DNA from 2 places in the Herbaspirillum sp. Her4 genome. Region 1 is predicted to be linked to the other one. Evidence: riboswitches for the same ligand, from Rfam matches in the RefSeq annotation. Region 1 holds a riboswitch; the other holds the start of a gene.

Region 1 (7,447 bases):
GGCGAGCTGGAACTGTTCTGACCATCCAACGATTCGGGGGGATCTCATCACCATGGAAGCCACTGCCAGCCTTGACAACGCCATCACCAGCAAGATGCTGGTCCTGGACCGCGACGCCGACTGCTACGACACCATCAAATCCTTTTGCGAGCGCCACAACCTGGTCGGGCTGAAGGCGCATGAAGAACATGTGATGGCGGTCTTGCGCAGCAACGTCGACCTGGGCGGCATCATGCTCTCGGAAAGCCTGGCCGGACTGGGCGAGGGCGGGCGGGGCCTGGCGCGCCGCATCCGCGAGGTGCGTCCGGAATTGCCGATCTTCCTGCGCCGCCGCCGGGAAGCTGCTGATGTCGAATTGTCCGAACGCGATAGCGAACTTTTCAGCGCCGTCTATCGCATCGAGCACATCGATGCGCTGGCACCGGCGGTGGCCTCGTCGATTTTCAGCCAGCAATACCCCAATGCACTGGTGCGCGGCATTGCCGAGATCAGCCGCATGGTGCTGGAGAGCCAGTTCCCCGGCATGCAGGTCGAGATCGAGCAGCCTTACCTGGTGCGCGACCGCATCATCTTCGGGGAAGTGTTCACGCTCATTCCGCTGGAGAGCAGCTGGTGCCGTGGCTACATGATGCTGCAGGCGGAACAGAAGACGCTGCAGGCGCTGGCACCGGACGAATCGGGCGATTTCCGCCATCTCAACAATGCGCTGGGCGAACTGACCAACCTGATCTGGGGCTGGTTCAAGAACCGCTTCATCAACCAGAGCCAGCCCATTCATCAACTGAGCCAGGTGCCGATCATCATCAATCACCAGCATCGCTACATTTCCTTCGGTTCGGAGGATGCGCAGCTGTGCTTCAAGTACCTGCTGCGTCGTGACGACGGCGCACCGCTGGTGCTGCTGCAGCGCTTCATCTTCAACCTGTCGTGGTCGCCGGAGGATTTCACCGAGAACCAGACCTCGGTGGAAGAGCTGTTCGAATCTGGCGAGCTGGAACTGTTCTGAGGCCGGGGCAGCACACCGGCATTGGTTTACCTTCCCCTCAAGCAATTACGCAAATCAAGCAAAGAGAGAATTCAAGATGGCACAAATCCTGGTAGTGGACGATTCGAGCACCGTGCGCGCCGAAGTCGGTGACTTCCTCAAGAAAAATGGCCTGGACGTGGCCCTGGCCGTGGATGGCCGCGATGGCCTGGCCAAGCTCAAGAGCGATCCGGCCATCAAGCTGGTGGTGTCCGACGTGAACATGCCCAACATGGATGGCCTGACCATGGCCGAGAAGATCCGCAGCGAACTGGGCAATGCCACTGTGAACATCATCATGCTCACTACCGAGAATTCGCCCATCATGAAGGAACGTGGCAAGGCGGCCGGTATCAAGGGTTGGATCGTCAAGCCCTTCAAGGGGGAGGCGGTGTTGCCGACGTTCAAGAAGCTGGTGGGTGTTTGAGTCGATAAGATAGCTAAAGAGAACTCATGATCCTGCAGCATGATTCTTGATCGGCTCGCTTGTTTGCGAGCCGTTTTCATTTCCGGCGTTACTACTGTCCTGGGTGATTTGACGTGGCTACAATGATCGTCCGTTCATGATCCAATCCGTTTCAAACCGAGCGATATGCCGAAACTCAAGCAAGGAACGATTCTGCCCGGCCGCCGCGAAAACGCCGCCCTCACAAAGGCTGCTCTGGCCGACCCGGACACGCAGCTTCTCACGGCGGAGCAGTTCGCAGCGATGCGTCCGGAGGGCGGACGTGGCAGATCTGCGGGAGTGGCTGGCGCAGCACAAGCTGGCTCGAATCACTTCTCTTCCAGCACCAGTTCGAAACAGATCAGCACGGGATTACTGCCGCGCTTGAGCACGCCTTCACAGACCTGACCTTGGGGATTGATGAGGCCGATGTCCAGGCGGCCGACTCCATCACGCACTTCGCCCGAGCGGATCAGGATTTCAGTGGCACGGTCTTCCAGCACGCGTCCGTCTTCAAATTCCGCCCCGATGATGCTGCCCACGCTGCCGCGCACGACGGCATTGCGCATGCCCTGCTCCGCGCAGGCCTGTTCGACGGCGATGGTGAGATCCTGGTCGGGGCGGATGCGTGCCAGTACCAAGCGTTTTCCACTCGCTGAGAGGGGCTGGTCGCTCAGCCGGGTAGGGTAGAACAGGGTGAAATTGGTCTCGGGATCGTAGCGAGTCGCCATGGTGGCGTCGTGCAGACCCCAGGCTTGCGCGGGCGTACTGGCGCCGACCACGGTTTTTTCCATCATCAGGTGACCACCCTGGCGCTGGCCATCGCGGCCGCGCCAGATGGCGTGACAGTGCACGAAAGGCTCGCCGTCCTTGCGTCCGGCGGTGGCGCAGGCGTATTCGATCACCGTTCCTTCTTCCATCGCCTGTGGCGCGCTGTAGAAAGCGGCGTGCTGGTCATCCACCGCCAGTGCAGGCATGAGGAAGTGAAGGGGGGAGACAGGGAGGTTGGCGAAGCGCACGGTACCGCCATCCAGGCCCGCGCGTGCCAGCGGAATGCTGATGGCGTCACGCAGGTTCATGCCGGCTTCGAGGGTGAAATCGAGATGCATCGCCGGACCGGACAGGGTAACGATGCGCTGCGGGTCGGGCGGGCCGGGGTGGCGGACGGTGCGGGCGAAGGCGGGTGCGGCTGTCATGCGGTCTCCTTGGCAGCTGGGCTGCAGGCGGTGCGGCTTTGAGGGGCCGTCGGGGCTGGTTGAGTTCGGGGATTATCGCGCGTTCGGTGGCGGGGTGCCGGTGAATGTTTTTAATCCGTCAGCACGCAGATGAAGTTTGCAACTGCATATGGTCACTCACAATGAGTGCTGACACTTCTGCGGACACCTCTGGCTCGATCAGCAGTACAGATGGAGGAAATGACCATTACAGTCCCGATACAGCGCACTGTACAGTTATGCTGTCCGCCTCCCGCTGCACGAGACAGGGTACCGGCCCGGCCTCACATCACTTCTCGCCGATACTCTCCTGCTCCCGCTCCGCCTGGCGCCGCGCCCTGTAGGCGCCAATCTCGCCGATCTTCAAGCCTTCCGGCAGCGACAGATACTTCCCCTGTCCCACGCGTTGCGCATGATAGATGCCGGTATGTCCGGAGAACAGATAGGCCACCACGCAAGCCAGCGCCGCAAACGGACCGATCTCCGGCCCGAACAATTCGACGGCCATGATGGTGGAGGCAATCGGCGTATTGGCCGCGCCCGCAAAGACCGCCACGAAGCCGATCCCGGCCAGCATCGAAAATGGCAGATGCAGCAGGGGGGCCAGCGCATTGCCCACTGTCGCGCCGATATAGAAGAGCGGTGTGACTTCGCCGCCCTTGAAACCGGTGCCCAGCGAGGTCACCGTGAAGACCATCTTGCCCAGGAAATCCCAAGGGGCCAGCGGTTGCTGGAAGGCTTCCACGATCACCGGGATGCCGAGGCCGATGTAGCGTTGCGTACCCAGCGCCCACACCGCCACCGCAACGATGGCGCCGCCGATGAACGGTCGCAGCGGCGCATAGCTGACGTGACGCTTCATGAAGGCCGATAGCCGGTGCGTGCTGTTGGCAAACACCATGCCGACCAGCCCGAAGACCACACCGGCCGCGATCACCGCCGCCACGCTCCACAGCGCGACCGGTACCACGCCGCCCATGTGGTAGTGGGTGTGATGCACGCCCCAGGCCAGCCCGACCTGATCGGCCGCAATGGCCGCCACGAAGCAGGGCAGGATGGCGTCATAGCGCATGCGGCCGATGGCCAGCACTTCCAGTCCGAACAATGCACCGGCCATCGGCGTGCCGAAGACCGACGCAAACCCGGCGCTGATGCCGGCCATCAGGAGAATGCGCCGGTCTTCCGTGCGCAGACGCAGCACCGTGGTCAGCTGATCGGCCAGCGCGCCGCCCATCTGCACGGCCGTGCCTTCACGGCCCACGGAAGCACCGAACAGGTGCGACATCACGGTGCCGAACAACACCAGCGGCGCCATCCGCAGCGGGATCACCTTTTTCGGATCGTGGATTTCATCGATCAGCAGGTTGTTGCCGGCTTCCACCGGCTTGCCGGTCTTCAGGTACAGCCAGCCGACCGCAAAACCGCCCAGCGGCAGCAACCAGATGATCCACGGATGGGTTTCACGCCAGTGCGTGGCGTAGTCCAGCGCGAAGAGGAAGAAGGCCGATGCCGATCCGGCAAGGGCGGCGATCAGGCTGGCGATCAGACACCATTTGATGATGTAAGGCAGCAGGTGCAGCTGTTCGGGGAGTTTATGATTTTTCATGTGACCAGAGTGCTGAATGAACATCCTGGCACACCGGGTGCAGCGCGCGCGAAGCAGAAAGGCGAACGCCTACAGCCCCGGATTGCCAGGTCACTGTAGGCATCATCAGCCCCAACAGGACGTTGGTGGCGGTTGAAGGAGGAATGCCATCTCCTTGACCCCGATAGTAGCAAGATTGAAGCTCATCGACAACGGCGCGTTGTCTGTTGCAGACAGTGCATAGGTCAATCATCCACGCAGGGCCGCTTCCAGGTCACGCAAGTGCAGCCAAAGCCGGCCGCTGCTGCCTGCCGTGAGGGCGTGGGCGATGCGGCCGAACCACTGCGGCTGCAGCCGCAGCGCCGTGCGGAAGGCCTGCAGGGCATCGTCCATGCGATGTATCTCTTGCAGGGCCACACCCAGGTTGAGCGCGGCATCGGCATAGCCGGGACGCAGTTGCAGCGCGCGGGCAAAGGCGTCGACGGCGGCGGCACCTTCCTTCATATCCTGCAGCGTCAGACCGAGGTTGAACCAGGTCTCGGCTACCTCGGGACGCAGCCGGCACGCTTGTTCAAAGGCCTCACGGGCGGCGGGCAGCGCGCCCAGTTCGCGCAGGGCGCTCCCCAGGTTGAGGACGGCTTCCATGGCTTGCGGCGCCAGCGCGACGGCCTGGCGCAAAGCCGCTACGGCCTCCGCATGCCGCCCCACTGCCGACAAACTGGTGCCGAGGTGGAAATGCGCCTGGCTCAGTCCAGGCTGATGTCGTGCCGCTGCGTCGAAATACTGGACGGCCGTGGCGGGATCGCCTTCGGCCAGCGCTATCCGGCCGGCCATGAGTAACGAGGGCACATGCTCCGGCCGCGGTGCCAGGCTCAGCAGGATATGTTGCCGCGCCTGCGCCAGCGCCTGCCGGTCCAGCGCCAGCATGGCCAGCAGCTGATGGGCCGCCGGATGCTGCGGCACCAGCGCCAGCAAGGCGTGGCAGACTTGTTCGGCTTCTGCGGCACGTCCGGCATTGTAGTGCTGCAGGGCGGCGCCCATGATCTGGTCGGGAGCGGCTGGCGAGGCGGACATGGCGCGGGCAGGTGGTTGTTCAGCCAGCGGCGCGTTCGACGATGACGTAATGCTTGCGCACCGGCTCCAGCACTTCAAAGACGCCCTTGAATCCCGCCGGAATCACCATCGCATCGCCCGGACCCGCTTCGGCCGCATGGCCCTGTTCGTCGATGACGCGGCAGCGGCCTTCGAGGACGCAGAAATATTCATCTTTGTTGGGGGCGAAGGCGATGCGCCAGCTGCCTTTTTCGCAGGCCCAGATGCCGGCGTTCATTTCTCCGCTGGCATTGGTGAAGTGATTCCACGTGGTGCGCAGCGGATTGCCCTCCAGGCGGCGGTCTTCGCGTGGGTGGTCGTATTCGGGCGCAGGGGAATTCAGGCGGAACTGGGTGATGGCAGGGGTGGCGGACATGATGAAGAAGTGGGCAGGCAGCGGTCAACGGCGAGGCCAGCAGTGTAACAGCAGCAGGCCCGCTACAGTCGCGCTGGCTGGCACCAAGCGGGATGCCTTGGGTCACATCGGGACAGGAGAATCTGAACGAGGAGAGCATCATGGGCAAGATCTGGATCGGCATTTCCGGCTGGCGCTATGCGCCGTGGCGCGGCAGTTTCTATCCCGAGGGGCTGCGTCAGGACGACGAACTGCACTACGCCTCGCGGGTACTGCCTAGCATCGAACTCAACGGTTCCTTCTACGCCCTGCAGCGCCCGGAAAGCTACCAGCGCTGGTATGAAGCAACGCCGCCCGGCTTCCTTTTCAGCCACAAGGGCAATCGCTTCATCACGCACACGCGCCGGCTGCAGGATATTGATGGCGCTCTGGCCAATGTCTTCGCCTCCGGCGTACTGAACCTGAAAGAAAAGCTCGGCCCCTTCCTGTGGCAATTCCCGCCCAGCTTTCGCTACGACCCGGAGCCACTGGAACACTTCCTTAGCCTGCTGCCGCACGATACCGAGGCGGCGCAGCGGCTGGCGCGTGGCCATGAGCCGCGCATGGAGGGCAGGGTGGCGCTGGATGTCGACCGCAAGCGCAAGCTGCGCCATGCCATGGAAATTCGTCATGACAGCTTCGTGGATGAATCCTTCATCAAGCTGCTGCGCAAATACAAGGTCGCGCTGGTCGTCGCGGATGCGCCCAAGAAATGGCCCTATCAGGAGGACGTGACGGCTGATTTCATGTACCTGCGCCTGCATGGCGACAAGCGCCTGTACCAGAGCGGTTACAGCGATGAAGCCATCGACGCCTGGGCCGAGCGCATCCGGGCCTGGGCCAGCGGCGGTCAGCCGGAAGATGGGCCGCGCATCTCGGGGAGCGCGCCGCGCAAGCGGGCCAGTCGCGACATTTACTGTTATTTTGATAACGATATGAAGGTCAAGGCCCCCTTTGACGCGCGCCGCCTGATCGACCGCCTGGGCCTGAAGCTGGACTTGCCGCCGCCCGGCCACATGCTCGATGAGGATCGATGAGGTGAACCGGCCTCGAGGAGCGGCTATAATACTGCCCCTGATGCGGACAAAATGGGCTGCAATATCAGTGACTTAGTGAAGTTTGCTGAATTGCTGAAGCCCGCCGCGTGAATTCATCCCGGTGCGGCCTTGCGCCTGCCTTTCGCCTTCATATCGTGACTTACAGCATCAAAGAAATCTTCTATACCTTGCAAGGCGAGGGCGCGCACGCCGGCCGTCCGGCGGTGTTCTGCCGTTTTTCGGGCTGCAACCTCTGGACCGGCCGCGAGGAAGACCGCGCCCGCGCCATCTGCCAGTTCTGCGATACCGATTTCGTCGGCACCGATGGCGAGAACGGCGGCAAGTTCAAGTCGGCGGCTGAGCTGGCCGACAAGATCAACAGCTTCTGGCCGGCCCGCCATACGGCCAGCAAATACGTCGTCTTCACCGGCGGCGAGCCCCTGCTGCAACTGGATACGGCCCTGATCGAGGCCATGCATGCGGTCGGCTTTGAGATCGCCATTGAGACCAATGGCACCATCGAGGTGCCGCAGGGCGTGGACTGGATCTGCGTGAGCCCCAAGATGGGCTCGGAACTGAAGGTCAAACGCGGCAGCGAACTCAAAGTGGTGGTGCCGCAGCCTGGCCAGCCGCTGGACGAATATGAAAAGCTGGAT
Region 2 (7,447 bases), 150 kb from region 1:
GCCAGGCTTAACCGACCTAGCCGGCGGGAACGACCAATCGATGGCAGCAAGCTTGAGCCTCACGAGCGCCCACCATGGGTTAAGCGCCTGCTTGAGCGAGCGATCACCCATCTTCTGAACTGAAAGTACCTATGAAAGCAAACTGGCTTCTCCTCAGCTATAAGATCCCTCCGGAACCCGCCAAAGCCAGAGTGGCAGTCTGGCGCAAAATCAAAGCCTGTGGGGCGGTGTACCTGCAAAGCAGCGTGTGCGTGATCCCAAATAACGCGGAGCATCAACGCATCCTCCGCATGCTCCAAAACGATATCGTCACGAATGCTGGAGAGGCTTTCGTATTAGAGGCGGTTGGTCTTGACGATCATCAGGAACAGCTCCTAACACAGCGATTCAACCAAGATCGCGACGAGGAATACGAAGAGTTTCTCGATAAGTGCAACGACTTCGAAAAGGAAATTGCCAAGGAAACAGCCGAGGAACATTTCACCTACGCTGAGTTGCAAGAGAACGAGGAAGATCTCAAAAAACTCAAGAATTGGCTGGAGAAAATCCGCAAGCTGGATTTCTGCAACGCCCCCAAGGGCGAAGATGCCGCCAAGCGCCTTTCGTTCTGCGAGCAGCTTCTGGATGAATACGCGAACACCGTCTTCCAACGGGAAAACTCGCGCCTCAATGACGGCTGACTCCTTCACTCATCTCCACGCTGAAAGGTAGATTTAAATGCTAAATCTGGCTCATCTTGCACCTACAGTGCTCGCTTCGTTTATGGCCTCATTGGTCGAATTTGTAGAGGCGCTGACCGTCGTATTGGCGGTCGGCACCGTCCGAGGATGGCGACCGGCTATTGCTGGCACCGTCAGCGCCCTAGGCATTTTGCTTCTGATGGTCGTCTTCTTCGGGAAATCGCTGGCAGCCATTCCCCTGCCAATTATCCAGCTTGTCATCGGCACCTTGTTGTTGATGTTTGGGCTACGCTGGCTGCGCAAGGCCATCCTGCGCTCGGCCGGTGTCATACCACTGCATGACGAAACAGCGGCCTATCAAAAGGAAACAGCACTTCTCCGCCAGGACATGCCTTCCAAGAATGCCTGGGACAAAGGTGCCTTCCTCACCGCTTTCAAGATTGTGATGCTGGAAGGCATTGAAGTGGTCTTCATCGTCATTGCCATCGGCGCAAGCGGGCAACTCATGCTGCCGGCGTCCATCGGCGCGTTGGCAGCCTTGCTCGCGGTCATTCTGTTGGGACTGTGGCTCCACCGCCCCTTGGCGAATATTCCGGAAAACACCCTGAAGTTCGGCGTCGGCATTCTCCTGGCGGCTTTCGGAACATTCTGGGTCGGGGAAGGTATCCGTATCGAATGGCCAGGGGAGGACCTGATTTTGATTGCCCTCATCGTCGGATATTTTGCTATTGCTCACGTTGTTCTGTGGGCTTGCAGAAAAAGACGCGCGAGCCGCATCCTTTCGACCCGGGCGACACAAAAGAAGGCTGTGGCCAGCAATCCCGGGTGGCTGGCTACGATCTGGATCGAGCTGGTAGCCATGTTCGTTGATGATGGCGTACTGGCAGGAGGTACGCTTGCCTGGATCGCAGTGGGCTGGGGAGCAATGGCGATTGTATCGGCACCAATGGAACTTGCGGCCAGCCTGTTTTCAACCGGGCTGGCCATTATCCTGGCCGCCAGCGCGATTAGAGCGTCGTCAAGATAAGACAACAGCGAGGCAAACATCGGTTGTTCTTTAAATCGAAACTTGCTAGTATCTGTTCCAAGGAGATGGCATTCCTCCTCGAACCGCCACCAACATTCTGTTGGGGCTGATGATGCCTACAGTAACCTGGTAACCCAGGACTGTAGGCATTCGCCTTTATAGTTCTGCTCGCCAGGCCGATTACTTCAATCCCTGGCAGCATGAAACACTACAAACACCCCGAACAACTTGATCTGCTTCCGTACATCGGAAAATGGTGCGTCATCGCCAGCTTGATTGCCGCCCTGGCGGGCACCGCATCTGCATTCTTCTTGTTCGCGCTCGAATACGCCACGCATTGGAGGGAAAGCCATGGCTGGATCATCTGGCTCCTGCCGTTGGGCGGCTTCGTTGTTGGCTGGCTCTATCTCCATACGGGCAAGCCGGTCGAGGCTGGCAACAACCTGCTGATTGACGAAATTCACGACCCGAAGAAAGTGGTGCCACTACGGATGGTACCGCTGGTCCTGTTTGGCACCGTGATGTCGCACCTGTTCGGTGCCTCGGTGGGCCGAGAAGGTACTGCCGTGCAGATGGGCGGTGCGCTGGCTGACCAGTTGACGCATCTCTTTAAGATGCGGCACGAAGACCGCCGCATTTTGCTAATGGCCGGGATAAGTGCAGGCTTCTCGTCGGTCTTTGGTACACCCATGGCCGGTGCCATCTTCGGGCTGGAAGTCTTGGCCATCGGGCGTATGCGCTATGACGCCATTTTCCCTTGCTTTGTGGCTGCCATTGCGGCCGATCAGATTGGGTTAGCTTGGGGCGTCCATCACACCCACTATTCCATGACCGGAAGCGCGCCTATCGCGATTTGGAGCGTTGCGGCCGTGATCGCGGCAGGCATCATCTTCGGCCTGATCGGCATGATCTTCGCCAACACGACCCATAGCCTGTCTTCTTTCATGAAGCGCCACGTCTCTTATGCACCATTGAGACCGTTTATTGGCGGCTTGGTCGTCGCCATCGCGGTATGGCTCGTCGGCACGGATCGCTACATTGGCTTGGGTATCCCAGTGATTGTGGAATCCTTCCAGCACCCAGTGGCACCCTGGGATTTCCTGGCCAAGATGATTTTTACTGTCACCTCGTTGGGTACGGGCTTTAAGGGTGGCGAGGTGACGCCCCTGTTCTACATCGGCGCCACCGTCGGTAATGCCTTGGCGCCGGTGCTGCATCTGCCATTTTCCCTTTTGGCGGGTATCGGATTCGTGGCGGTCTTTGCCGGTGCGGCCAATACCCCCATTGCTTCCACCATCATGGCCATCGAATTGTTTGGCCCTGAAATTGGCCCCTTCGCCGCGCTTGCCTGCGTCGTGAGCTATCTCTTCTCTGGACATACCGGCATTTACCACGCCCAACGAGTGGGACATGCAAAGCATCGTCCGCACCCAGAAGGAATGAAGATATCTGAGATCAGCGCCTATCGGGCGAAACTGAAGAACGAGCATCAGCAGCAGACCACCGAATCTAAGACAGAGAAGGTCCAGGACCATGACTGAGACGACTGCGCTTCGGCTGTACTTCCCGATTTCTGCCAAGGCGAAAGCCACCCGATTCTGGCACAAGCTATCCGCGCCAGCGCTTGCGCATCACCTGGTAGCCGTGGCGCATCGCGCAGGTATTGCGCAGGTCACCCTGCATCATGTGACGGCCGGCTATCTGCCTGGCGAAAAGATGAGTCATCACCATCCGGATGTCTCATCAATGCGCCATCCCCAGTGCCTCGAATTGCTTGACTCGGAAAAGCAACTGCGCAAGTTCCTGCACGATCACCATGAGGAGCTGACCAAGGTTCGCGCCGTACTTTTCCGGTGTGAATTGCCCCTTGAGGCAGGAGACAAAACATGATCAAGGCAATCGCTGTCATCAGTCTGGGAGGCGCCGTAGGGTGCGTCGCCCGCTGGGGGCTCAGCACCAGGTTTAACGGCATGTTCAGCGTTATCCCAGCCGGTACGCTTCTAGCCAACTGGCTCGGTGGCTATCTCATCGGGCTGGCTACCGCCTATCTGGCTACCCATCCGATGATCGCGTCGGAGTGGCGCCTGTTCATTGTTACCGGTTTTCTCGGCGGGCTGACGACCTTTTCCACGTTCGCTGCAGAAGTTGTTTCCTTATTGCAGAGCGGCCGGCTTATATGGGCGATTGGCGCAATTGGCCTGCACGTGGGTGGCGCCTTGCTGATGACGATTCTCGGTATTTCCACAGTGATGTTGACACGTTAAGGAGCCCACCATGAAAGGCTTTCAGATCACCTTTTTCACGCAGCAAGACCGCAAACACAAAGGGAAGCCGTTGGCCGAATGGTTGCTGCAGTTCGCGCGTGAGAACGGTGCGCACGGCGGCACGATCACGGCTGGAAGCGAAGGATTTGGACGAGATGGACGGATACATTCCGCGCACTTCTTTGAGCTGGCCGATCAACCCATCGAAGTAGTTGTCGCCGTGGACGAACGCACCTCGACGACGCTGTTTTCTGGACTTGAGACAGAAGGTGTATCGGTTTTTTACGTGAAGACGGCCGTCGAATTTGGTGCAATAGGCTCGCCAAAGTAAAACGGCATCGGTCAACCTGGGAGAAATAATGGAGACAAAAGAGAAGCCAAGCAGCCAGGAGATGCGGGACTTGAAAGCCAAGCTGAACCTGCACATTGGGATGCTGACAGCCGCCCACTTCGTGATTCTGGCTGGTTGGTTGGGCCTATCTCAACTCGAATACAGAAATCCAAGAGTCGTACTTTGCTTATTGATTTTGACGTCGTTGACCTGGCTGTGGTTGGTTGTCACAGCCAGGCGTCGCTGGAGTTTATGGAGGGCGCAGGAGCGCAAGGAGACGACGCCAAGTGAGCACTAAGACTCACCATTGCGTCAATTTTTCATATTTAGGAGATCACCATGGCAATTACGCTGAAGAGTCGACATCCAAAGAAAGAACAGCAGAGCCTGGCCATTGGCCTGGAGAAGTGGCACGAGAGCCTATTGCTAATAAGCGCTCTGCTAATCGTTGGCGCGCTCTTTCTCGGAAGTGAAAATGCAGAACAGCATATCCTGCACTTATTGCACTGGATCGGAAGTGACTGTAGCTGGTGCCGCATCTCCCCCATTTGAAATCTCGCCAGCGTGACTAAAGCGATCCTTCAGTCGCTTTAGTCTGCTTACTGATGCTGGACTGGGTAAGTCACGGATCATCTGGATGCTTCCGCTATGACGTTTCGGTGCGGTTGGGCTCTGTCTTCCTACTGGCAAGCCGCTAGGGCCGACAACAACCTGTTGCTCTTGGGTACCGTCATGTTTCATCTTCTCGGCGCTTTGGGCGGAAAGATGCGGCGGCTCAGCCAAGGGGAGGCTGGCTTACAAGTCGGCCGATACCGAGATAAGTCCGGAAATCGCATTTAATCCTGCAAGTACTTAACGTCGCAGTCTTTATTGCGAGTAAACGGTAGCTTGAAGGGAGAGTTTTTGCTTAATTGCCGCCCTGACGCAAGTAGCACTCCTGGCAGGGCCTAAAGAAGTCATCACTAACGTGGAGGAAAATCGTGTTTTGGGAAAAGAAGCTTGACGCCTGGGTACAAAACATCCGTAACGTATCCGCGCTGCCCCTGCGGTTGGTGCTGTGGAACGGACAGCAGTACGACTTCGGTACCGGTGTGCCGGAAGTCACCCTGAAAGTCCCGCATGCATCGGCCATCACCTCGCTGTTGACACCGTCGCTCTCCAGCCTCGGCGAAGCCTATGTCGAGGGCAAGATCGAAGTCGAGGGCAAGGTCAAGAACATCATCAACGTCGCCAACGCGCTGGCCGCCAACACCCTCAAGGCCGAAGGCCGCCTGGGCCGCGTGGTGCGCAGCGTGACGCACACCAAGAAGCGCGACGCGGAAGCTATCCAGTACCACTACGACGTCTCCAACGACTTCTACAAGCTGTTCCTCGACGAGAACATGGTCTACTCCTGCGCCTACTTCGAGAATGGCGACGAGGACCTGGGCAGCGCCCAGCTGAAGAAGATCGACCATATCCTGGAAAAGATCCAGCTCAGGCCCGGCCAGAGCCTGCTCGACATCGGCTGCGGCTGGGGGGCGCTGGTGCTGCGCGCGGCGCAGAAGTATGGCGCCCACTGCGTGGGAGTGACGTTGTCGAAGAACCAGTATGCGCTGGCGCGCGAACGGGTCGAAGCCGCCGGGCTCTCGGACCGCATCGACATCCGCCTGCAGGACTACCGCGATGTCACCGGCAGCTTCGACCGCATCACCTCGGTGGGCATGTTCGAACACGTCGGCGTCAAAAACCTGCCGGTTTACTTCGCCCAGATCTGTAAGTTGCTGGCGGATGATGGCATGGCGATGAACCACGGTATCACCAGTACCGACATCGAGAATGGCGAATCACCTTATGGCGCGGGTGAATTCATTGACAAATACGTCTTCCCCGCCGGCGAGCTTCCGCACATCAGCACCGTGCTCAAGACCATGCAGGAAGGTGGGCTGGAAGCCTTCGACGTGGAAAACCTGCGCCGCCACTACGCCCGCACCTGCGGCATCTGGGCCGACAACTTCGAAGCAAATACCGCAGCCATCCAAAATGTGACCGACGATAAGCATTACCGCATATGGCGCGTCTACCTGGCCGGTAGTGCTTATGGTTTCGAACACGACTGGATTTCGCTCTATCAGGTGATCTGCACTAAGGCTGGCAACAGCGCCCAGACGCTGCCGTGGTCGCGCAAATATATCTACCAAAAAGAAGACTCGCCTCCTCATCAAGCAGGTACTTTATCGACGCGACCCAGCACGTAAGTAAAAAAGCCGCTCCCGAGAGCGGCTTTCAACATAAATTGGATTGACGCTTGGGTATAAAACCCTGGGTTTATCAGTGAGTCCCAATAGCGTCCAGACCAACTGTCTTACCAGGAAAGCCAGCGGCATCAAAATAGCGAGTCTTACCGACCTCTTGATACATTAAGACGGTACGTAATCCCTCATCTGAAGCAAGCGACTTGATTGTTGTTTTCGTCACTACCGGAATTTTCCCATGAGGCATTGCCTCCGTCAGCACTCTCCCAACCAGCTTTCCTTGATTCGAAATTTTTAACCGAAGAATCGCAGCAATTGTCTTTCCTACATCAGCATTGCTTACCGGGGCGGTATCAACAAACTGAGTTTTGAAGTCTGGTCCATAAGCGGCATTAAAATTAAAGGTGTCGGCTCTGCTGAAACTACCATGCATACCTTGTCCCTGTTGCAGACCCGTATCAGCAATTTCTACTGCACAAGTATTTACAATGTCGCAGCCTGTAGAAAACGACTTGAAATTCACGGCAATGGCCGGCATTGGTGTGATCGCGGAGCCCTGTAGGTTGATATCCTTCAGCGTTAATGTGCCTGGAAAAGTTCCCAAGCGGCTATCGACGAACACGCCGCTCACATAATCTTGCGCAAGCAAGGTTTTTACAATTTTTTCGGCCAATTTTTGTGAAGCTGCTTTGCCAGAGGTTGACGGCAAATAGATCAGGTCTGAGCCCCCATTTCCGGCCACAACCACTAATGGCTTATCTGGATTGTCGCCGAGAACACCATTTGCAAATTTTGAGTGAGCACCGGTCGGGATCTGAGCGTTCTTTTGGTCTGGATCCCACAGCGTCAGGCCTAACGCAACTGCGAGATCTTTAGCAAGAAAGCCGGGCGGCAAAAATCCTTCTGGGACG

Evidence for each region. A riboswitch is a leader RNA that binds a small molecule or an ion and turns the genes downstream of it on or off. The one in region 1 is predicted to bind fluoride.
Region 2: linked by a shared signal. The riboswitch ahead of ACWFUC_RS17635 (voltage-gated chloride channel family protein) and the one ahead of ACWFUC_RS18335 (voltage-gated chloride channel family protein) in region 1 are both predicted to bind fluoride.

The regions. Positions count from the first base shown of each region.
Region 1 covers NZ_CM176330.1:4,037,430-4,044,876, reverse strand. Annotated here, with positions in the region: gene ACWFUC_RS18355 (hypothetical protein) at 1-21, shown strand, start outside; gene ACWFUC_RS18350 (chemotaxis protein CheX) at 53-1,006, shown strand; gene ACWFUC_RS18345 (response regulator) at 1,083-1,451, shown strand; gene ACWFUC_RS18340 (PCC domain-containing protein) at 1,799-2,665, opposite strand; gene ACWFUC_RS18335 (voltage-gated chloride channel family protein) at 2,973-4,289, opposite strand; fluoride riboswitch at 4,379-4,452, opposite strand; gene ACWFUC_RS18330 (tetratricopeptide repeat protein) at 4,518-5,342, opposite strand; gene ACWFUC_RS18325 (cupin domain-containing protein) at 5,362-5,736, opposite strand; gene ACWFUC_RS18320 (DUF72 domain-containing protein) at 5,877-6,791, shown strand; gene queE (7-carboxy-7-deazaguanine synthase) at 6,947-7,447, shown strand, end outside.
Region 2 covers NZ_CM176330.1:3,888,669-3,896,115, reverse strand. Annotated here, with positions in the region: gene ACWFUC_RS17645 (Chromate resistance protein ChrB) at 132-680, shown strand; gene ACWFUC_RS17640 (COG4280 domain-containing protein) at 718-1,707, shown strand; fluoride riboswitch at 1,760-1,833, shown strand; gene ACWFUC_RS17635 (voltage-gated chloride channel family protein) at 1,908-3,248, shown strand; gene ACWFUC_RS17630 (DUF190 domain-containing protein) at 3,241-3,597, shown strand; gene crcB (fluoride efflux transporter CrcB) at 3,594-3,971, shown strand; gene ACWFUC_RS17620 (DUF190 domain-containing protein) at 3,982-4,302, shown strand; gene ACWFUC_RS17615 (hypothetical protein) at 4,373-4,600, shown strand; gene ACWFUC_RS17610 (hypothetical protein) at 4,642-4,854, shown strand; gene ACWFUC_RS17605 (class I SAM-dependent methyltransferase) at 5,283-6,539, shown strand; gene ACWFUC_RS17600 (alkaline phosphatase family protein) at 6,613-7,447, opposite strand, start outside.